2 linked regions of the Teredinibacter purpureus genome follow. The protein of the gene in region 1 interacts with the protein of each later gene in a pairwise test. Links are inferred from orthologs where the notes say so. Each region holds a gene or a part of one and is shown in the gene's direction. Other genes may lie near its edges.

Evidence for each region.
Region 2: the proteins of leuS (region 1) and ligA interact in binary tests that used the Escherichia coli proteins (3 or more experiments, as listed by UniProt). The link is inferred for Teredinibacter purpureus from one-to-one orthologs.

Annotation. Positions count from the first base shown.
Region 1 is NZ_CP060092.1:1,383,794-1,395,735, reverse strand. Bases 3,909-6,995 are described here. They hold leuS (leucine--tRNA ligase), read left to right. Parts: upstream 3,909-4,265; coding sequence 4,266-6,725; downstream 6,726-6,995. Other genes in these bases: H5647_RS06145 (LPS-assembly lipoprotein LptE), read left to right, coding at 6,813-6,995; H5647_RS06155 (cobalamin-binding protein), read left to right, coding at 3,909-4,154. Also shown: H5647_RS06180 (heme ABC transporter ATP-binding protein), read left to right, coding at 1-173; cobU (bifunctional adenosylcobinamide kinase/adenosylcobinamide-phosphate guanylyltransferase), read left to right, coding at 170-703; cobT (nicotinate-nucleotide--dimethylbenzimidazole phosphoribosyltransferase), read left to right, coding at 700-1,782; H5647_RS06165 (histidine phosphatase family protein), read left to right, coding at 1,766-2,422; H5647_RS06160 (adenosylcobinamide-GDP ribazoletransferase), read left to right, coding at 2,422-3,189; more of H5647_RS06155, read left to right, coding at 3,228-3,908; more of H5647_RS06145, read left to right, coding at 6,996-7,292; holA (DNA polymerase III subunit delta), read left to right, coding at 7,395-8,444; H5647_RS06135 (hypothetical protein), read left to right, coding at 8,545-8,847; H5647_RS06130 (pyridoxamine 5'-phosphate oxidase family protein), read right to left, coding at 8,836-9,393; H5647_RS06125 (serine hydrolase domain-containing protein), read right to left, coding at 9,479-11,338; H5647_RS06120 (LytR/AlgR family response regulator transcription factor), read right to left, coding at 11,488-11,942.
Region 2 is NZ_CP060092.1:3,364,179-3,376,031, reverse strand. Bases 2,699-5,696 are described here. They hold ligA (NAD-dependent DNA ligase LigA), read left to right. Parts: upstream 2,699-3,179; coding sequence 3,180-5,213; downstream 5,214-5,696. Other genes in these bases: H5647_RS14730 (transglycosylase SLT domain-containing protein), read left to right, coding at 5,270-5,696; zipA (cell division protein ZipA), read left to right, coding at 2,699-3,153. In the rest of the region: chromosome segregation protein SMC, read left to right, coding at 1-2,027; more of zipA, read left to right, coding at 2,110-2,698; more of H5647_RS14730, read left to right, coding at 5,697-5,860; H5647_RS14725 (hypothetical protein), read left to right, coding at 5,877-6,299; H5647_RS14720 (hypothetical protein), read left to right, coding at 6,334-6,609; H5647_RS14715 (AraC family transcriptional regulator), read left to right, coding at 6,606-7,655; H5647_RS14710 (DUF4136 domain-containing protein), read left to right, coding at 7,795-8,358; H5647_RS14705 (acyl-CoA dehydrogenase C-terminal domain-containing protein), read left to right, coding at 8,535-10,319; H5647_RS14700 (AMP-binding protein), read left to right, coding at 10,695-11,853. UniProt on the Escherichia coli protein: DNA ligase that catalyzes the formation of phosphodiester linkages between 5'-phosphoryl and 3'-hydroxyl groups in double-stranded DNA using NAD as a coenzyme and as the energy source for the reaction.

The DNA of each region.
Region 1 (11,942 bases):
CCATTCAATATGCAGACCGTTTAATTGCAATGCATAGCGGAAACATTATCGCCAGCGGCCGCCCCGAAAATATCATCACCCAGCCTCTTATCGACCAACTCTTTGGTAACCGCGTTAAAGTACTCACGCACCCAAACGATCACAAGCCCATCGTATTACCCGGATTACTATGAAATCATTAATACTCGGTGGCGCTCGTAGCGGCAAAAGTACCTACGCCGAAACACTAGCCCTGCGCAACGACAATACCGTTATCTATGTGGCGACGGGCTGGGCTGGCGACAACGAAATGACCGAGCGCATTGAGAACCATAAAGCCTCACGCCCTGCACATTGGCAAACAATTGAAGAACCACTCGGTATCGCCGACATACTCACACACCACAACCACGCAAACACGACGATTCTGGTCGACTGTTTAACCTTGTGGCTGTCCAATTGTTTAGCCAATAAATGTTTTGATCAGGAAAAAAATGCCTTACTTAACGTTCTGCCCACACTGCAAGCCGACATTATTTTTGTCAGCAATGAGGTGGGCAGCGGTGTAGTGCCTCTCGGCCAACTCAGCCGCGAATTTGTTGATAACAGCGGCTGGCTTCATCAATCGCTCGCCGCTCATTGCGATAACGTCACTCTTGTTGTCGCAGGCCTACCCCTTCCGTTAAAAGCCATTAACACGCATTCACTAAAGGACGCACCATGAATACGGCAAGCGCTTTACAGTGGCTATCACACCCTTTAGCCACCATTGATCAAGCCATTATAGCCGCGGCAAAGCAACATCAATTAACGCTCACAAAACCACCCGGTTCACTGGGTAAACTCGAAACCATCGCGCTGCAATTTGCTGGCTGGCAAGGCAACGTTTTACCCACGCTATCACGTATATGTGTAAGAGTATTCGCAGGTGATCATGGTATTTGCGCGCACAATATTTCAGCGTTTCCCCAAAGTGTCACAGCCCAAATGATAGACAATTTCGTTACTGGTGGGGCCGCTATCAATATTCTTAGTCAGCAAATAAACGCCGATTTTGGCATTCGCAATATGGGCACGGCCTATTCACCCACACATTTAAACCCCGCATTCGACTTATCGATTGGCCCTGGCACGCTTGATTCCGCCACGACAGAAGCTATGAGTAAAACACAGCTTTATGCCGCATTAAACGCCGGTCGATCCGTTATTGTGGAGGCTCAAAAACAGCAACAACCTCAACTGTTTATTGGTGGTGAAATGGGTATTGGCAATACATCGTCCGCATCCCTGCTTTACGCATTACTGCTGCAATACCCACTCAAAGAACTCACAGGCCCAGGTACAGGGCTCGACAATGCCGGCCTTCAACACAAACAACTCATTCTTCAGCAAGCACTTCAATTACATCAACCCACGGTTGCAGCGAGTGATCATAAAGGGCTTAGCGCTTTAAGCTGCTGCGGCGGTTTCGAAATTGCCGCACTCACCGGTGCTTATCTAACCGCGGCTCAACAAGGTATACCCATTGTCATCGACGGATTTATCGCCACCGCCGCGCTGTTAATTGCCCACAGTATTAACCCCGATATTCTGCGATGGAGCCTCTTTTCGCACTGTTCGGCAGAACCCGCGCACACTTTAGCGCTAGAATATTTCGGCGTTACACCACTTTTGCAATTGGACATGCGTTTGGGCGAAGGTAGTGGCGCCGCGATGGCCGTGCCGCTTTTACAAAACGCACTGGCTTTACACTCACAAATGGCCACCTTTACGGGCGCAGGTATTGATGAAAGCGTTAGATGATTTTACGGTAACCCAATTCGATTTTTTAAGGCACGGGGAATGCGAAGGAGGCGAGATATTTCGCGGCTCCACCGATGTTGTATTGCGGCCCGAAGGGGTTGCCAACATGCAAGCAAGCTGCGATCAAATCGACGAACAATGGGATGTCATTCATTCATCTACCATGAAACGCTGCCATGAATTTGCTCAACGATTGTCCCTGCAGCGCAATATTCCGCTGGTCTCTGATAATCGACTTGTCGAAGTACGCTACGGCGATTGGGAAGGGCAACTGCGCGCAGAGGTGTGGAAACATCACTACGCTCATATCGCCGCATGGCTGCGAAACCCTGTCGCCAATACACCTCCCAACGGTGAACCCTTAACCGATGTTGCAACACGACTTTCCGCCTTTTTTGCCGCCGCCAGCAGCACCCACCGAGGCCAAAAAGTATTGGTCATCGCTCATGGTGGTGCCATTCGCGTAATGTTGGCCACCTTACTCGGGTTGAATTTGGAAAACGCACAAGTCTTTGATGTGCCTTTTGCGTCGATTTCACGTGTTCGCGTGTTCGACAAAATAGGAAAGACCCCCACCGACACAAACAATAATCGCCTCATAAAACTAATTGCACATAACTTTATTGGCAATAAAACCTAATGGTCCTGCCGCCGCTGTTAATGGCCGTTGCCTTGCTCACCCAACTACCCGTTACACGGTGGTTAAAGACGAGCGATTATAACGAGGCCACACGCAAAGCATCCGTCAACTATTACGCACTCGTCGGCGGGCTTATTGCAGGTCTACTGTGCGTTTTATATCTTTGCCTTAGCCCTTTCTTACCTCAGCCTTTACTCGCCATGGTATTACTCATTGCTTGGGTAATCATAACGGGCGCACTTCACCTAGACGGTCTCGCCGACAGCATTGATGCCGCTGCCGCCGGCCACAGCGCCACCGCTAAAATACTGCCCATATTTAAATCCCCCACTGTCGGCGCAATGGCCGTTGTCGCACTGGTACTAACGCTATTAACAAAAGTCGTTTTAATTTACACACTGCTCGAACAACATTACGGTCTCACCGCCATGGCCACCGCAATTGTTGTCAGCCGGCTCTGCGCATCGGGTTATATGCAAACCACCCCCTACGTGCGTACCCAGGGCTTGGGTATGGAGGTTCAATCTCAGTCACGCCACAGCACCGTTTTGCAAGGTTTGGGTGTGCTCTTTGCGCTCAGTTTTTTAGTTCCCCTCTGGTGGGTGGTTGTCTCAATGGTATTAAGCCTGTGCTGGCTCGCCGTTTGGCGACAATTTTGGATCGCCCGCATTGGCGGCTACGTAGGCGATTGCGTTGGCGCTTTTATCGAGTGGAATGAAACCCTAATTCTTTTAATCTTTACGCTAGCGCTGTCAGCTTCAACATAAGCTTAAAGGCCACTTTTTTGCCGTTTACGGAAAACACTATGCGACCATTATTTGCCTACCTATTTATGGGTTTTCTACTCTTGTGCACGGCCCACCGGCCATACGCGTTGCCCGAGCACGCAGTGACTGTCACTGACTTTAGCGGCACAACTATAACACTCGACAAACCCGCAAAGCGCATCGTCGCACTAGCACCGCATATTGTAGAAAACCTTTTTTCGGCCGGTGCTGGCCATGCCATTGTGGGCGCTGTCGACTATTGCGACTACCCGCCAGAAGCAGTGAACATTCCTCGTGTAGGTGCCATTAGCAGCCACAGCTTAGAAGCCATCCTTGCGCTCAAGCCCGATCTAGTCATAGGCTGGAATTCGGGCCACGGCGGGCTTATTTTGCCGAAGCTCGCGACTTTGGGTATTCCGGTGTATGCCAGCAATCCCCTAAATCTTAAAGACGTTGCAAAATCTATTCGTGACTTTGGCATACTTACCGGCAATACGGGCATCGCCGAGCAACAGGCCACGCAATACCTGACACGTCTCAATAGGCTTCGCGCCCGCAATCAAGGCAAACCCACCGTTAGCGTGCTGTACCAAGTCTGGAACTCGCCCCTTCAAACACTAAACGACCAACATATTATTAGCGATCTCATCCAACTGTGTAACGGCCTCAACGCATTTGGCGACCTGCCTGTAGTGGCACCAAAGCTCAGTATTGAATCGGTTTTGGCCCGCAACCCCGACGTAATTGTAGCCAGCGGCATGGGCGAACAACGGCCCGACTGGTTAGATGAATGGCAGCAATGGCCGTCACTAAACGCCGTACAGTCGCAAAACCTATTTTTTATTCCACCGGATATTATCCAGCGCCATACCGCGAGAATTCTGGATGGAGGCGCCCAAATGTGCGAACACCTCGATAAGGCACGCCACAAACAGCCAAAATCCCCTACACCTGTCACGGAATAAGCGCGGCTTCGCACGCGCACTTCTATAACTCACCCCCTTTTTTTGTCATAATGCCGAACCATTTTTTATGAATCCCTCCTTCCCTACAGCGCAGGCCAAAAACATCCATCCATGAAAGACCTTTATCTTCCGTCTGAAATAGAACAAGCCGCCCAGCAATTCTGGGACACAAACAAAAGCTTCAACGTTACTGAAGACACCAGCAAGGAAAAATTCTATTGCTTGGCGATGTTCCCCTACCCCAGTGGCAGGCTGCACATGGGACACGTACGTAACTACACTATTTCTGACGTGATCGCGCGCTTTCAGCGTATGCAAGGGAAGAATGTTCTACACCCAATGGGCTGGGATGCATTTGGCTTACCGGCCGAAAACGCCGCCATTAAAAACAATACCGCCCCCGCCGCATGGACTTACAGCAATACGGATTACATGCGTAAGCAACTCACCGAGCTGGGGTTTGGCTTTGATTGGACACGCGAAGTAACCACCTGTAAGCCCGACTACTACCGCTGGGAACAGTGGTTCTTTACCCGCCTGTATGAAAAAGGCTTAGCCTATAAAAAAGTCTCGGCGGTTAACTGGTGCCCACACGACCAAACGGTATTGGCCAATGAACAGGTTGTTGACGGTTGCTGCTGGCGTTGCGACACCCCCGTTGAACGAAAAGAAATACCCCAGTGGTTTATTCGCATCACCGACTACGCAGAAGAGCTACTCGCCGACCTCGACAAACTGCCCAACTGGCCAGAACAAGTCAAAACCATGCAGCGCAACTGGATAGGCAAAAGCCGCGGTGTAGACATGCGTTTCGACTTAACCGAAACCGTCGCAGGGCACACGGGGTTTGAGGTTTACACCACCCGCCCCGATACACTCATGGGCGTCACCTATGTAAGCCTCGCCGCAGAACACCCAATCGCTCTCGCGCAAGCCGAGAACAACCCCGCACTCGCCGAATTTATTCAAGCCTGTAAGGTTCAATCCGTTGCCGAAGCCGACATGGCTAGCATGGAAAAGAAAGGCATCGATACCGGCCTTAAAGCCCTTCATCCCATTACCGGCAAAGAAGTGTCCGTTTGGGTGGGTAATTATGTATTGATGGATTACGGCTCTGGTGCCGTAATGGCAGTACCTGCACACGACCAACGCGATTGGGAATTTGCACAAAAGTACAACATTGGCATCAACCAGGTTATCGCGCCCACCAGCGGTGAAGCCGTCGATTTGGCCACTGCGGCTTACACTGAAAAGGGTATATTAGTCAATTCCGGCGAATACGACGGTTTAGATTTTAACGCCGCATTCGAAGCGATTTCACAAACGTTAATCGCCGCCGACAAAGGCCGCGTGACCACCAATTACCGTTTGCGCGACTGGGGTGTCTCTCGTCAGCGTTATTGGGGTACACCTATCCCCATTTTTAACTTGCCCGACGGTGGCGAGATTCCGGTGCCCGCCGACCGACTTCCCATGTTATTGCCAGAAAACGTGGTAATGGACGGCGTACAATCTCCCATCAAGGCCGACCTCGAATGGAAAAAAGACGAGCTTAACGGCCAAGCGGTAGAGCGCGAAACCGACACCTTCGATACATTCATGGAAAGCTCATGGTATTACGCCCGTTACGCCGCACCCAGTGAAAGCGGTATGCTCGACCCCGAAAAAGCAGCCTACTGGCTACCGGTCGATCAATACGTAGGCGGCATTGAGCACGCAATTTTGCACCTGCTTTACGCACGCTTTTATCACAAACTGATGCGCGACGAAGGCTTAGTGAGCTGCGACGAACCGTTTGAACGTTTGCTTTGCCAAGGTATGGTCTTAAAAGACGGCACTAAAATGTCCAAATCAAAGGGCAATACCGTCGACCCCGAAGCGCTGATACAACAATACGGCGCCGACACTGTTCGCCTGTTTTCCATGTTTGCGGCCCCACCCGAACAAAGCTTGGAATGGACTGAAACCGGAGTAGAAGGTGCCTTTCGCTTTCTGAAAAAACTATGGAAAGCCGTCGCAGCCCATAAGCTAGCCGGTAGCCCCGGCACACTCGAAGCCTCGGCACTCGATGATAAGCAACAAGATTTACGCCGGAAAACTCACGAAACTATCCAAAAGGTTTCCGACGACTTTGGTCGTCGCCAAACCTTTAACACCGCCATTGCGGCCGTTATGGAATTGTTGAACGAGTTAAGCCGACACGCCGATCGCAGTACGCCGCTCGGCCTCGCCGTGGAACGCGAAGCATTAGAAGCCGCTACACTGGTACTCGCACCTATCGTGCCTCATATTTGCCACTCGCTATGGCAAGCACTCGGGCATGAAGAGGCCATTATCAACTACCCTTGGCCCAGTGTTGATGAAGCCGCGCTTGTGCGTAGTTCTATCACCATAGTGGCGCAAGTCAACGGCAAAGTTCGCTCTAAACTCGAAGTACCCGCCGACGCCGATAAAGCCACATTGGAAAAATTAGCACTCGCCAATGAAAACGTTATTCGCTTTATCGACGGCAACACCGTTCGTAAAGTGATTGTGGTACCGGGGAAATTAGTCAATATTGTGGCTAACTAACCTCAACCCTCAAACCCTAGAACGCCGTCCAATGACTGAGAGTGACCGCCAATTATGCACCGCCATTTTATAACCCGGCTGGCCCTAATGGGCCTGATTTTATTGCTAGCCTCCTGCGGCTGGCAATTACGCGGTGCGAACTCTTCGCTTGCCGATGCGCGCTCTGGGCCACTCCCACCGCAACTCAACGTTGTGGTGCAATCCAGAAACAGTAAAATTGCACCGGTGCTAACGCGCATACTGCGCAACAATAACGTCGAACAAATTCGTACGGCCCCCATGACACTGGTGATCGAAGACGAACAACTCGATAAGCGCCCGCTATCCGTTACCGATACCGGCGTAACCGCGCAATACCAATTAACCTTAACGTTGCGCTATCACTACCAAACCAGCAGTGGCAGCGAAGGTGGCGATATCCGAATGGCCTCCAAGAAAGCTATTAGCTGGCGTAGCTACGATTTCGACCCTTCTCTTATCGTCGCGAAAAACCAAGAAGAACAAGCCCTGCTTGTTGAAATGCGCGAAGAACTCGCTTATCGCATTTTAGATGCGCGCCTTGAGTAAAATAGATTGTTTTCAATGTTGAATGAATGTTCTTTTTTTTAAATTCCACCGGCCGTTCACCCGCTTTACCGCGTTGTTATACGACTAAAGAGTTAACATTTTATGGCGAAAATTAGAGCGGAACAACTCGCTGCCGCCGTTAAAAAAAACTTAGCGCCCGTGTATTTTATAACCGGTGACGAACCCCTCATAGTACAAGAGTGCTGTGACACTATTCGCCAAGCCGCGCGCGAACAAGGGTTTAGCGAACGCGAACTACACCATACCGATACCCACTTTAGTTGGGACGAACTCTACAACAGCGCCAACGCACTCTCGCTATTTGCCGACAAAAAAATAATCGAAATTCGCATCCATAATGGCAAGCCCGCCGACGCCGGCAGCAAAGCCATTGTAGAATATTGCTCGTCGCCGAACGACGATACCCTGCTGCTTCTGGTCAGCCCCAAAATAGACAGTCGAAGTCAAAAAAGTAAATGGTTTACGGCCATCGAAAAAGTGGGCGCCACCGTACAAGTCTGGCCCATTGGCATACCGCAAATGCCTCGCTGGGTAGACCAACGCTTAAAGGCCGCTGGCTTGCACGCCGACAGCGAAGCCATTGATATTCTCTGTGCAAGGACAGAAGGAAACTTACTCGCCGCCGTTCAAGAAATAGAAAAACTTAAACTCGCCGCCGAAGACAATTTTATTGATGCACAGCTAATGACCGCCGCTGTCATGGATTCGGCCCGCTACGATATTTTTGGATTAGTCGACAAAGCCATTTATGGTGACAGCCGCTCTGCGGCTACTAGCTTGCAAGGGTTGCGCTCAGAAGGCACCGAGCCCCTAACGCTGCTTTGGGCGTTAACACGTGAAATACGCAGCTTAAACAATATTAAAGAAGCAATGGATACCGGCGAAAGTTTCGATGCCGCTGCCCGAAAAAATGGTGTCTGGGAAAAACGTAAACCGCTGTTTAAAGCGGCGCTTAAGCGAATAAAACCGAGACAACTACAAGATTTAATTCGTAAAGCCGCGCTAGCCGATAGGGTCACTAAGGGCGTTGGCACAGGTAATGTGTGGAACATTCTACTCGACCTCACTCTAGGGCTGGCCGGTATGCCTGTACTCACCGCGAAAACTCAACGGCTAGAGTTTCGCAGTTAAAAACTTCATCGCCCAGCCATAGCAGAGCTACACTCAATATAGGTCACTCTTATAAAACGCGATAATTAACTGTACAGCATCACTATATTGGCGCCCGCAAATGCAATTTACTCGGCTTAAATTAAGCATCATAGGCATTAGTGTGTTACTACTTATGGCCTGCAGTAAAACCCCCGATTTTGTGCCTATCGACGAAACAACCCAAAAGGGCTTCGTTGTACTTAACGGCTATTTAAAACGGCGCGGGCTACATCCCACAAAAACCCACATAGATGTCCAAATACAAAAAAACGGTATGCTATTTCGTTGGAAAACCCAAGAATATACCCGCTTTTATCTCGTTACTGAAAAAGATAAGGCGTGGTCGATACAAGAAGATAAACGCAATCCATCAACTCCCTAAATTTTTCTCTACAATATGTGTCGGAATCCCATCGATGGTGTTCTGATTTTTATTCTCCCAATAGCGGTTAATGCCGTCTTCGCCCTGCTGAGTGGCCCAATTCGTCAGCAACTCTCGATCGCTATCATAGGAAAGGTACGGCACTGCCATCCCACACGATGTTTGAACCATCTCAACTGTAAAATCAAAAATTTGCCGAGCGCCCACGGTGGGGTTAAATAAAGCAGAAAGTGCGGGCCATTGTTCATCTGTATGGTGTATGACGTTTGCCGTACCGTATAAACGTAAAATAAGCGGTTTTCCTTCGAAGGCTGCAAACATAATGGTCATTCTGGGGTTTATTTGCACATGCGCAGAAGTCTCGTTACCACTCCCCGTAACGTTCAGCCACACCACTCGGTTAGGCCCCAGTACCCGCAACGAATCCATGCCTTTAGGCGAAATGTTCACGCGACTATCGTCAGTGGCCGTACCCACGAAAAAAAGTTTTTGTTCCGCAATAAAAGCACTAAGTTTTTCTGAAAGAGAATCGAATTGCTTGCCCATCGTGTTAATCCTTTTTGAATGGCCAATAGGGTAGCCCGTTATTATGCCGTGCAAACCATTCTATTAACACTGCGCCTATTCGGCGTTACGCCCATAACCGATACGCAAAAAAGCCATAACACGCTAAGTAGGTCGCAATCCAAACATGGGTACACGCCATTACCGCGACATACCAATACTCTTGCCACTCGCTCGCTATTTTTCTAATACGTGCCACATATACAAACCCAACAATGGCCGCTAAGGGGTACAACACACTAACGATAAAAATGGCCCAACTAATAATCGACGATTCCATGAGGCGTTTAATATCAAGCCCACTGAACAGTATAAACACCGGTAATATTAGCAGTAGGCTACTTAATAGCGTTGGCAATAAACGCAACCTTAGCGCAATAGGCTCTGGCTTTTTCGACTTTATTCGAACCAATAATCGCCATAAGGGATAGATAAAACTCAATAGCACTAACAGCGCTGCCATCACAATAAAAACTAAACGCCCCACAACGATTAAGACGGAGGTTTTTTGATAGAGCACACCTTCAACCTGAACGGCTTCGCCGGCAACAGGGTCGTTCACTATCACGATTGAGGGTAACCCCGACCAATCCGATATTAACGGCCCGTCGTCTATCGCATAATCATTGCTCTGCCAGCCACCAAAGAATGGGCTACGGTGCAAGTAGGTTTCATCAGCACTAAATCGCATCACGTGGGTAATATCGAACTGAATTTTACCCAACTCAAAAATCGGGTTAATGGGCGTATATAAACCGGATAGCTGCCTATATTTTTCCGGCAATGAAAGGGGCTGCACGCTCACCGCAGGTTCGTCTTTAAGTAAATAGGTACGAAACACATCAGAAAGTTGAGAATACGCACGTGGGTTATCTTCGTTTATCATAAAGACGAAGCCCTTTCCCACACTCGGCTGATAGACGAACTCAGTAATGGCGCCGGGTAACCCACCGCTATGACCATAGAAAGCAGTATTACGCCCCTGAAAACCGGTCACATCCAACGTTAACCCATAACCCGAATGTATACCGGCCTCTGCACCCAAGGTGGTCTCAGACTGTTCCATTCGGGTTATAGCGGCTTCACTTAATAGACGAACCCCCTTAAACGCTCCGCGCCCAATCATCATGCTCATTAGCTGAGCCATATCGTTGGCACTGGTATTCAACGAAGAAGACGGGCGCGAATAAATGTGAAAGTAATCGAGCGGCCCTTTTTGCGAATAAAGCGTTGCACCACGGGCATCGTACTCCAGCGTTTTAAAAAACGAGCTTGAACTCATCGCCAGCGGTTCAAATACGAACTGCGCCATATAGTCTTCGTATCGCATGCCTGTAATCACTTCAACAACAAAGGCTGCTACCACCGGCCCGGTATTACTGTAGGAATAACGTGTACCTGGAGGCCAACGCGACAATCTCGAATCGGGATGGCTGTTGAGCCCCTCCTCCAAACGCAATGTATCTGGTGCTGGAACTGAATACTCGCCAGGGTGAACATCCCAGCCCGTTGTATGCTCTAGTAAATGGGCGATACGAACGGGATGACTCTCTGCCCACGGATTTTCAAAAACGATGCTAGGCGCTATTTCGCGCAAAGTGTCGTCCAAGGAAAGTTTTCCGGCGTCCACTAACTGCATTACAGCAATACCCGATAACATTTTAGAGACCGAGCCAATTCGAAAAATGGTATCTGCCGTTGCGGGTATATTGCTCTCTCTATTTGCCTCGCCAACGCCTGTTACCCACACCGGCCCGTTTCGGTCTACCAATGCGATGCCAAACGCCGGCGCCCCCGTTTCAGTACGAATCGCGTCTACGGCCTGTTTTAATTCCAGCAAAGTAGACGGCCCGTCATTGGCACCATACGCGCGAAACGAAACCACACACACTACGCACATTACTATTCGGGTGATCAACCGCAACATTCGCATTCCTCCTTTATCGAAGATTCCATAATGCCGCAATATTAAAAAGTAGGCGTATTAAGATGCCGAACGGCGATATACGCGGTTAGGTGGTCTATTATTTCGATGAGAATTAGGCGTTATCACGATGCACGAAAAGGCGATTACGATTACAGGCTTAATAGCTCTTTAAGCCTGCTGGCGTTACGTCGAGAGATATCAATAGATTTACCATCGTTCATGGTTAAATCATAGCCATCACTTATAGACTCGACCATTGTGTCAATACATTCCAAGTTAACAATGTGCTGCCGGCTTACTCTAAAAAAATGATTCGACGGTAGGCGCTGCTCAATATGGGCCATGGTTTTTTTTACAAAGGCCTTTTTTTCACCGAACATAATTTGAACGTAGTTTTTACAACTTTCAAAATAGCGAATATCGGCTAAGGGCACTAAATGGCAGGAATTACTGTCTTTCACCAATATTCGACTGTTCATATTGAGAGGAGCAGTGTTGCTCACAATAGACTTCTCAGGCACTTGCTCGTTTGACGGTGCGCTTAAGCCACCGATTTTATCGATAGATTGCGCAAGGCGCTCTTTACTGATCGGCTTTAATAAAT
Region 2 (11,853 bases), 2.0 Mb from region 1 along the record:
GGCATGCGTCACTCGAAACGCTTCAGCAGGCGTCGCTGGGTCAAGCGGCGGGCTCAACTACGCAGTGGTTAGAATCTCAGGGGCTGGCAGATTATCCGAGGCTGGCCGAGAAAGTAGAGGTAGAACAGGGGTGGGAAACCGCGGTTGAGGTTGTGCTTGGAAACACACTTCAGGCCGTCTGTATGGAAAGTACACTCGACGCTATTAGCGAGTCCTTAAATAGTTTTGACGCGGGCGAAATGACATTTTTTGACGCGACATTGGTAACCGATTCGGTTGGCACAGATACGTTACTGTCTAAGTTACGCTCTCCCGTAAATTTGTCGTCAGCGTTGGCGGGTATTCTGGTTGCCGAGGATTTAGCTGAAGCTCTCGCTAAGCGCAAAGCTCTAAGTGCGGACCAATCGATAGTCACCAAAGACGGAATTTGGTTGGGTTCAAATTGGCTAAAGGTTGTAAAGGCGGATGACGCCAATGCAGGTGTAATTGCTCGCCAAAAAGAATTGGACGAACTCAGTTTACATATTGAGGCGCTCGAAGGGCGCATCGAAACCCTTATCGAACAAGTTGAGACCTCAAAATTACGCAATAGTGATAGTGAAAAAGCGCGCGAAAATCTTCGTCGAGAGGCTGATGACTTAGGGCGGAAGTATAATGAGGCGAAATCGTCGCTCAGCTCGAGCCGGGCAAAAGTAGATCAAGTCACTGAGGGTCGCGAACGCGCCCAGCGTGATATCGCTGACGCTCAAGCACAGATGGATGCTGAATCTGTCAACCTTGTTGACGCGCGAACGTTGCTCGAAGCTTCCATTTCAGCTATGGAGACAGATACTGCCGAAAGAGAGGCGTTGCTGCACAGACGAGACAGCATACGCGGTAAATTAGACGAAGCCCGCCAAAAGGCTCGTCACGACAAGGATCGTGCTCACGAACTTGCAATGCGGCACCAATCGTTAAAAACGCAAGTGGATGCCATTAAACAAGGCATTCAACGACTTCAAGACCAGATGGGTCGAATGCAAGAGCGGCGTGAAACCCTCAAAGGGTCTTTGGAAGAAAATCGTGAACCAGTTGAAGAGCATAAGCTAGATTTAGAAGCGTCACTCGAAAAGCGTATTACTGTTGAGCAGGAATTGACTGAAACTAGAAAGATTGTAGAAACGGTTGAGTCGGCCTTACGTGATATTGAAAAGCAGCGGCACCAAATTGAATCCACGATTGGTGGCATTCGAGTGGAGCTCGAAAAAGCACGTTTGGATGCACAAACGCTAGATGTTCAAAGTGAAGGCCTCAAGCAGCAGTTGGTCGAACAAGAATACGATTTGGCTACTGTGCTGTCTTTGCTTGACGATGATGAGGACGAGGCGTTACTTGAAGAGTCGCTAACAAAAATGGGCAATCGTATTGCGCGTCTAGGGCCAATCAACCTAGCGGCAATTGATGAGTACAAAACAGAGTCTGAACGAAAAAATTATTTGGATGCGCAGAACGACGATTTGAGCGAAGCGCTGGAAACGTTAGAAAATGCCATTAAGAAAATTGATAGAGAAACACGAACGCGATTTAAAGAGACGTTTGATCAAGTAAATACTGGGATACAAGAGTTGTTTCCTAAAGTGTTTGGTGGTGGGCATGCTTATCTAGAGTTGACCGGCGACGATATGCTCGATACAGGTATCGCTATTATGGCGAGACCACCAGGCAAAAAAAATAGCACTATTCACTTGTTGTCTGGTGGGGAAAAGGCGCTAACAGCCATTGCTTTAGTCTTCTCAATATTCCGATTAAATCCGGCGCCGTTTTGTATGCTAGACGAGGTTGATGCGCCTTTGGATGACGCCAATGTTGGACGTTACGCCCGAATGGTGGAAGAAATGTCGAGCCAAGTACAGTTTATTTATATTACGCATAATAAAATTGCCATGGAAATGGCGCAGCAGCTTATGGGCGTTACCATGCATGAACCGGGTGTTTCTCGCATGGTAACAGTTGATGTTGAAGCCGCAGCAGAACTGGCATCAACTTAACGTCATTTTTTTTGAAACGCAGTAATAGAAAATGTTGCATGATTAATTTAGAACACAAAAGTTTAGGGGGAAAATAAGCGGCATGCGAGATTGGTTAACGGTCATCATCGTTTTGCTTATTGTCGGTATATTGCTGGATGGATTTCGGCGTATGAGGCAATCTAGGCGTGAAAATTTGCAAATATCCAAAAAAGCAAAAGAAGCCGATAGAGGGAAAGTCTCGGTTAGCTCTAGCGAATTTCCGCGTGGTGGTGCACGAGTGGCTGGATATCGCGATCCCGACCATGTCAGCAGTATTAATGAATCGCTCAAGAGTACTTACCTGGCGAAGAAGACAACTATCGGCGCTCCCAACAGGATTCCAGAGCAGGTGACGCTCAATCTAGATGAGCATGTTCCTATGCTGATGGACTCTGTAGCCGAAGATTTGTCCGAAGCCGAACAGCGTGCGTCAGGAGAAGATGAAATAGAACATGTTAATGAGCCTATTTTAGGTGACCTTAAAGATATCGATACCACGGTAGAACATGAAGAACAGCCTGTTGCAGAAGCGCCTAGCGTTATACTTGAAAATCATCATGAGCCTGACCATTCGCCAGTAGAAGCGGAGATAACTTCTGCGAGTACAATCGACAATACAGCCGACAACACAAAGTATTTGCAACCCGATAAAGTGCTTATTATTAATGTAATGGCCAAACCCAGCGCTCGGTTTGACGGTGATGCGTTACTGGCCGCTCTTATGGAGCAGGGTATGCGGTTAGGCGCTATGGATATATTTCATAGGCACGTAAACGATGATGGCGATGGGCCGGTACTTTTCAGTCTCGCTAACATGGTGGTACCCGGTACGTTTAGTCTCGCACAAATGAAAAGTTTTCATACACCTGGTGTGAGTTTGTTTTTAAGTTTGCCGCTCGAAATTACCGACGAAGAAGGAAAGATTCCCAATGGGTTAAGCATACGTGCGTACGATAATTTGGCAGCAACGGCAAAAGCGTTAGCTGCTGCATTAAATGGCGAATTAAAAGATAAGAATCGCAGCGTAATGACGCAGCAAACGATAGATTATGATCGTGAACTTGTTGTGGAATATGAAAGAAAGCAGCGGCTCACTCGAGCTTAAGCATTGCCCATTCGAGAAATACAATCATGAGCAACCCCGAATTGTCGGTTCCGACAAAGGTGTTAGAGCATCGAGACAAACTGGTTTCGACGCTCAATTATCATAGTAAACAATACTACCTTCTAGACCAGCCAGAATTACCGGATGCAGAATATGATCGGTTATTTCAGGCATTAAAATCGATTGAAGAGGCTTACCCCTCGCTGCGTGACGACACGTCACCAACCCAGCGAGTGGGAGCCAAACCTCTCCCTGAGTTTGAATCTGTTACACATTTAGTACCCATGTTATCGCTCGATAACGCCTTCAGTGATGAGGATATGCACGCGTTTGATAAGCGTATTAAAGAGCGCGTGAAGAGCGATGCGTCTATTCAATACAGTTGTGAACCGAAATATGACGGCATTGCTGTAAGTTTGCTCTATCGCGATGGCGTTTTAGTGCAAGGCGCTACACGGGGTGACGGGGCAACGGGCGAAAATATTACGCAAAATGTACGCACCATTGGTTCTATACCGTTAGCGCTTGTTGGCGCAGGGTTTCCCTCTGTGCTCGAGGTGCGTGGAGAAATCTTCATGCCCAAAAAAGGCTTCGAAGCGCTTAATACACGGCAAGTGGCTAAAGGGGAGAAAGCGTTCGTTAATCCGCGCAACGCTGCTGCGGGTAGTTTAAGGCAGTTGGACCCTTCTATTACCGCAACACGCCCGTTAATCATGTGTGCGTATAGTGTTGGTTATGTGGAGGGACATTTACCTTCAACGCACAGTGCAATACTTCGACAACTGGAGCTTTGGGGTTTTGTTATTAGCGAGCAGCTTGACGTGGTAACGGGCGCGCAAGGTTGTCTCGATTATTTTGCTCGTTTAGGGCTTGAAAGAGCGTCGCTTCCATTTGATATAGATGGCATTGTATTTAAAGTTGATAGTATTGCGCTTCAGAAAACATTGGGTTTTGTTTCACGTGCGCCGCGTTGGGCCATTGCACATAAATTTCCCGCACAAGAAGAGTTGACCCGCCTGAATGCGGTAGAGTTTCAGGTGGGCCGTACGGGTGCCATTACCCCTGTTGCTAGATTAGAGCCTGTTTTTGTCGGCGGTGTTACGGTTTCAAACGCGACACTTCATAACCGTGATGAAATAGATCGTTTGGGGCTCTGTATAGGTGATACTGTTATTGTTCGGCGTGCGGGCGATGTTATACCGCAAATTGTCGCTGTGGTACCGAATAATATGGGTGAATCACGGGAGCCAATAGAATTTCCCTGCGAGTGCCCCGTTTGCGGTTCGCTTGTTGAAACATTAGAAGGCGAGGTGGTTGCCCGTTGTAGTGGTGGGTTGGTGTGCGAAGCTCAGCGCAAAGAAGCAATTAAACATTTCGCAAGCCGTCAAGCGATGGATATTGACGGCTTAGGCGATAAGCTCGTAGAACAGTTCGTTGATGAAGGGCTTGTGAATAAAGTGGCCGACCTATTTACACTAGAGGGCCATTCCATAGCAGGATTAGAGCGCATGGGCAGTAAATCGGCAGAGAACCTATTGCGTTCGCTCGAAAAGTCTCAATCGACAACTTTACCCCGTTTTTTATTTGCACTGGGTATCAGAGAGGTGGGGCAAGCAACCGCTCGTAATCTTGCGCAACATTTCGGCAAGCTAGAGGGGTTAATCGCTGCTGAAGAATCGGCGTTACAGAGTGTCGATGATGTTGGCCCAATAGTGGCGCATTATGTCTACGACTTTTTTCGGCAACCACACAATATTGAAGCAATTGAATCCCTTAAAATAGCAGGTGTTCATTGGCCAGAAACAGAACCTGTTGAACGGAAATCGTTGCCGTTAGAGGGTAAAACGTTCGTCTTGACCGGTAGCCTAGAAAAGATGACGCGTGACCAAGCAAAAGAGCGGTTATTGAAAAAAGGTGCGAAGGTTGCTGGCAGCGTGTCGGCAAAAACACATTGTGTGGTTGCGGGGCCTGGCGCTGGGTCAAAATTAACAAAAGCCGAAAGTTTGGGGCTTCAAATTATGGACGAAGCGACCTTCATTGAATTTATAGAGACATTATAATAATGATGAGCGTGACGGTAGTGCAGCTAAAGGGAATTACGGCACGGTCAATATTGATGGTTGTAGTATCAACGTTTTTATTACTTACAGGGTGTGTATCTACACCACCGAAACATCAGGATAATATTTGCCATATATTCGACGAAAAAGATGGCTGGTATAAAAGGGCAAAGAAGGCGAGTAAGCAGTGGGGCATTCCTATAGCCACAAACATGGCTATCATGCATCAAGAAAGTCGGTTTGTACCTAAAGCTAAACCGCCGCGCACGAAAATTCTTGGTTTTATACCAGGGCCTCGTAAAAGTAGCGCTTATGGTTACCCTCAAGCGAAAGACGAGACATGGGATTGGTACAAGGATAAGACAGGGAGTTGGGGCGCGGATCGCGACGAGTATGGAGATTCAATCGATTTTGTTGCGTGGTTTAATCATATTAGCGTTACTTCAGCCGGTATTCGGGCGAATGATACCTACCGATTATACTTGGCTTACCATGAAGGTCATGGGGGCTATAAACGCGGTACTTATAAAAAGAAGGCCTGGCTAACCGCTGTTGCCCGAAAGGTTGATAAGCGGGCGAAGATGTATCAGGCACAGCTCAACAAATGCGAAGACCGTTTAGATTCTTCGTGGTGGTGGCCATTTTAAGGACGGGGTCGACATAATGGATCAAGAATCAATTGTTTACGGATGTATTAAAGATGCAGTGCACTATCAAGATGACGCGATGAGGCGTCAGGCTAACCGTAGTGCAATGTTGTCATTGCCGAAGGCGGATGAATGGCCGTACCTTTGCCAAGAAATGTTTGCCATTCCCCATATGGAAACTGGCACAGAGCACTATCAAACAGAGGTAATGCATTTTGGTGCGTCTTATAAGGCGATAGAGTATGAATGGGCGCAGTGGATGGAAAAATTTGAGACACTACTCAATAAAATGTATTGGGTGTCTGCTGTTGTACATTTAGAAACCGAATTGACGGGCACACACACTTTTACCTGGGAAAGTAGGGCGAACAGCCATACGCCGGGTGCAGGGATACAGCAAGTTCAGTGTGAGTGGACTCAAGAAAATACTTTTTTGTAAAAATTGAACATCACCACTAGAGACGTAATGTAGATTGAAAATTAATTTTAAAGTTAACAAACGTTATAACTTTTTCGTCACACTTTTTGCGTGCGCTGCTGCACTCTGGATGATGGTTACTCGTTTTAATTATCCGGTAGAAAAATTACTGACCATTTTTTGGATTTGTTTGGCGGCGCTAGTGTTAATACTCGTTATAACCGCGCCGTTAGCTTTGTTGTTACGCTGGTTGGCCGTTAGGCGCGATCGTGATCAGTTGGTATCGCAGCCAACGCCACCAAAGGCGGGGAAGGGAAATGAATTGCCATGAGCAATAAAGATTCAATGATCCCTAGTGATTACGCTATTCGTTTGTTGGAGCAGGCGCAAGCGTCAGGTTGCGATCGTGATGATATTTTAAACCAAGCGGAGCTTGACTGGGTAAGTCTTCAGTCTCGTAGAGAGATATCGGGTAAGCGCTATGGGCTGTTGTATCAGGCTGTTATGCGTGCGGCAGAAGATGAATGGTTTGGGATGTTCGTTGGGGGCAAAGTGCCTCTTGGCTCTTTTCGAATGATGTGTCTTACGTTATTAACGTGCGCTAACCTGCAGCAAGCTATTATTCGTGCCGGTGAGTTTTCCGAAATATGCCGGGGAATGAAAGTACGGTTTAAATTAGATGTGGATGAGCAAATAGCCAGTGTATCAATGGCACCGGTTCATTCAATTTCGGTGGAGGAGTATGATGCGCTTATTAATGATGCTGACCCTTCGTATATGCTTACATCGATAATTGCTTGGCACAAGTTTACCGAGTGGCTTGCGGGTAAAACGATACCACTAGTGACATTACAGTTATCCTATCCTGCGGGAAAAAACGTAGAGCCTCTGGCCTACGCGCAGAACGTCAATATACAATATGATGCACCGAAAAATGGCTTCAGCTTTCCCGTTAAGTGTTTAGACTTTCCGTTAGTGCAAGACCATGATTCGCTCTTGTCTTTTTTGCGCACAGCGCCTTATCATTTAGTCACTGAAGATTCCCTCAAACTCAGCTTTGGCGAGCGTGTTCGGAATATATTAAAACGTGATGTGAGCCGTGCGATGCCATCTGCAGAACAACTGGCATCGCAGTTAAATATGTCGGTTACAACGCTGCGTCGTCAGTTATCGAAAGATTCTGTTTCTTATCAAAAGCTAAAGGATGACTGTCGGATGGAAGCTGCTATTTACTATCTTTCCTGTCTTGAGCTGTCTAATTCAGATATTGCAGAAAAATTAGGTTTCGACGAGCCTAGTGCTTTTTTTAGGTCGTTTAAAAAATGGACTGGGCAAACGCCGGGTGAATACCGAGCGCGATTGAATCAAAAAGCTTAGCAAACCGCCGAACCCCAAATTCTGCTGCGAATAATAATACAAAGACAAATAGTGTTATACACGAGCAGGATATTTTGGGGGTTTATAACGAGCAGTACTACTTTGCTCGTTGAAATAATAAGTTCCGAGGAATAATGTAATGTTTTTAAACCGTTCTATATTGCTATGTGTCACTTTAATATTGATGATGAGTGGTTGTGCAACTCGTCAGCCTGCCGTTGATTATCGTACGGAGTATGATTTTTCAACACTAGAATCTTTTGCCGTGTTGAAATTTGATAAAACGCATTATCAAAACCCAAAAGTATCGGAGTTAGAAGTTGATCGTATTGCCTCAGTGTTAAAAAATGTTTTCGCTGAGCGATACAGTGAAGTTGATAAGGAGCAGGCTGATTTTCATGTGCGCCATGTGTTGATTGTTGAAGAGCGTATGCGCGTAGACAATTACAACGCCTCCTTTGGTGTATACCGAGGAGGTTTTGGCTATAACTATGGTTATAGCACGCCCCCTAGTCAAAACACGTACTATCAGCAAGGCAGTATTATTGTCGATGTGTTGGATGCCCAAACTAACGAAGTGTTATGGCGTGGAACCGTTGAGGGAAAAGTTAAAAGAAATAGTACGCCTGAAGCTCGGCAAGCAAGAATCACACGCCAACTTTCCGGTTTGTTAGCGCAATTCCCGCCTTCAAAAAGTCAATAATACAGTTATAAAGTTGAAATATTGATACTCATGTCGCGCGAATTGGTAATTGTAAGATGTTCGACTCTGCGCAACTCTATACGCCTTAATCAAAAGTGCTTTTAGCGCACTGTTTGCCATTGCTTAAAGACTGATACTAAGCTGTAGAGTATGCATACACAAAAGAGGATGCCAGGATGTCGGATTACAAAGCCCCATTACGAGATATAGAGTTTGCACTCTACGAATTGCTGGGCTACGAAGCGCATTGTGCCAAGTTGCCCGGTGGCGAAGATGCTTCGCGAGAGTTGGTAAAAGCTGTGCTAGAGGAAGGCGCTAAGTTTTGTGAAAAGGTTATCTCCCCGCTCAATAGCATCGGCGATGAGCAAGGCTGTACATTAAGCGAGGGTGTTGTGACAACACCCGAAGGTTTTAAGGCAGCTTATGACCAATATGTTGAGGCCGGTTGGCCATCGATGTGTCATACCCAAGAACATGGAGGGCAAGGTCTTCCTGAATCATTGGGTACCGTTTTAAGTGAATTAACTGGTACGGCCAACTGGTCTTGGGCGATGTATCCCGGTTTGTCACACGGCGCCATGAATACACTCGAAATTCACGGAACCGATGAGCAAAAGAGTACTTACCTTACAAAGTTAGTAGAAGGCGCATGGACAGGCACAATGTGCTTGACTGAAGCGCATTGCGGAACAGACTTAGGGATGTTAAAAACTAAAGCTGAACCGCAGGACGATGGTAGTTATGCTATTACCGGCTCTAAAATTTTTATCTCAGCAGGTGAGCACGATTTGGCGGACAATATAATCCATATTGTATTGGCTAGGCTTCCCGATGCGCCAGAAGGCACCAAAGGTATTTCTCTATTTGTAGTTCCAAAGTTTTTGCCGGATATAAATGGTGATGCAGGCGAACGCAATCAAGTGAACTGTGGTTCACTTGAGCACAAAATGGGTATACACGGTAATGCCACCTGTGTCCTAAATTTTGATGGTGCAAAGGGGTATCTAATAGGCCCACCAAACCGTGGCCTAAATTGTATGTTTACCTTTATGAATACGGCCCGTTTGGGTACGGCCATACAAGGTTTGGCGCATGCCGAGTTAGGCTATCAGCAATCACTAGCCTATGCCCGTGACAGGTTGCAAATGCGGTCACTTTCGGGTGTGAAGAATCCTACTGGCCCTGCAGATCCCATTATTGTTCATCCCGACGTTCGTCGTATGTTACTTACACAAAAAGCGTTTGCCGAAGGTGGGCGTATGCTTATCTACTATGCTGCTCAATTAGTTGATGTGGAGCATCATGCAGAGGGTGAGGAAAAGCAGAATGCGGAGAATTTACTTGCGTTCCTGACGCCAATAGCAAAAGCATTCTTAACGGAAACGGGTTTTGAATCAGCCAATTTGGGTATGCAATGTTTTGGCGGGCATGGTTATATAAGGGAGTGGGGAGCAGAGCAAAATGTACGGGACGCCCGTATTTCAATGCTTTACGAAGGCACAACCGGCATACAAGCACTAGATCTCCTAGGGCGAAAAGTTCTTATGAGCCAGGGCGAACTGCTAAAAGGTTTTACCAAAATAATACACAAATTTTGCGAAGCCAACAAAGACGACCCAAGCATGTCAGAATTCATTACCCCATTGGCTGAGGCCAATAAAGAATGGGGGGACTTGACTATGCACGTTGGTTTGGCGGCGATTGCTGACCCTGAAGAGGTGGGAGCTGCGTCGGTCGACTACCTTATGTTTTCAGGTTATGTGACGCTAGCATATTTGTGGGCGAGGGCGGTTAAGGTGGCGTTAACGTCCTCGAATGAGGCGGAGATGGGTTTCTATGAAGCGAAAGTTAAAACGGCTCAGTTCTACTTCGCTCGTTTACTGCCTAGAACTAAAACCTTACAGGCGACTATTAAAGCGGGTGCTACCAGCCTCATGTCGATGGACGAGGCGCAATTTTAAATATAGGTTGCGTTGTTCCCAGCGATAGAGTGGGGTTGTATCAAGAAAGAGTGAGAGTTGATCTTCACTCTTTTTTTTGGCTTCGATTATTGTTTCTAACAACCCCCAAACTTTTTTGCTGTATTTTAGGTGCGTGAAATGAACAATTAACGAATACCTAGAAGCGCTAATAAAGCGAAGTGAACACAGTGTTTAGTTGCAATATAGCCGAAGCGAACCGCTTATACCGTATATTTATGCTTTAGAGGAATATTACCAACGCTTGAATCCATATAATAATTGTAAGACGTTGAGAATAGCCCATAATTGGGCCTATATCTCGAGCAACCACCCTCAGTCATTAATTTACTATTCAGTTATTTTTAGGAGTCTTCATTGATACCAAGATATAACAACACACTTGAACTTCTTGAACACTCATTTGAGGTCTATGCGGATAAACCAGCGTATACCTGCATGGGGCAAACATTAACCTACCGAGAAATGGATGACTTGAGTAATCGCTTTGCCAGCTATTTACGCAATGATCTCAATTTATCAGAAGGTGATCGTGTTGCGATTCAATTACCAAACATACTGCAATTTCCGGTCGTGCTTTATGGGATATTGAGAGCAGGTTTGGTTGTGGTCAACACCAATCCTCTTTATACCCCTCGGGAGATTAAGCATCAGCTTCGAGACAGCGGCGCAAAAGTACTTATTGTGCTGTCAAATATTGCGCACAATGCCGCAAGTATTGTGAAGCAAACCGAAGTAGAAACGGTGATAGTGACAAATCTTGCTGATTTGCATCCAACGCCTAAGCGATTATTGATTAACTCGGTTGTTAAATACGTTAAGAAATTGGTGCCACCTTTTGAATTTGAGAATAAGGTGTCACTTAGACAATGCTTGAAAAACGCCGCCCAACCATTTGCTAGACCCGTCTTTAGCGATGACTCTCTTATGGTGTTGCAATACACCGGAGGAACAACGGGCATATCGAAAGGCGCGATGTTAACGCAAAAAAACGTGACAACTAATGTTTGGCAAACGCTTTGTCAATTGGAGAACGCTTTTGTTCCAGGCAAAGAAACGTTTGTAGCTTGTTTGCCTTTGTACCATATTTATGCACTAAATATTCACGCCTTAGCGGGTTTTTGTCTTGGTGAGCACAATCTGCTCATCCCAAACCCTCGCGACCTCAATTCAATGATCAAAGCGTTGGCCGCTCAACCCTTCACCGTTTTTGTGGGCCTCAATACCTTGTTTACGGCACTGGCACGCAATGAAGCGTTCAAAGCATTAGATTTTTCTAGCCTTAAAGTGACGTCTTCGGGCGGCATGGCTTTAACTGATCACGCCGCTGATACTTGGAAGGCGGTAACAGGGTGCGATGTTTGCGAAGGATATGGGTTGACCGAAACATCGCCGGTGGTGTGCAGCAATAGAATCGATGATATTCGACGAGGCACCGTTGGAACTGCGGTAAACGAAACGGAAATATTATTGCTCGACGATGACGGCAAGCCTGTAACGGACGGGCCGGGTGAAC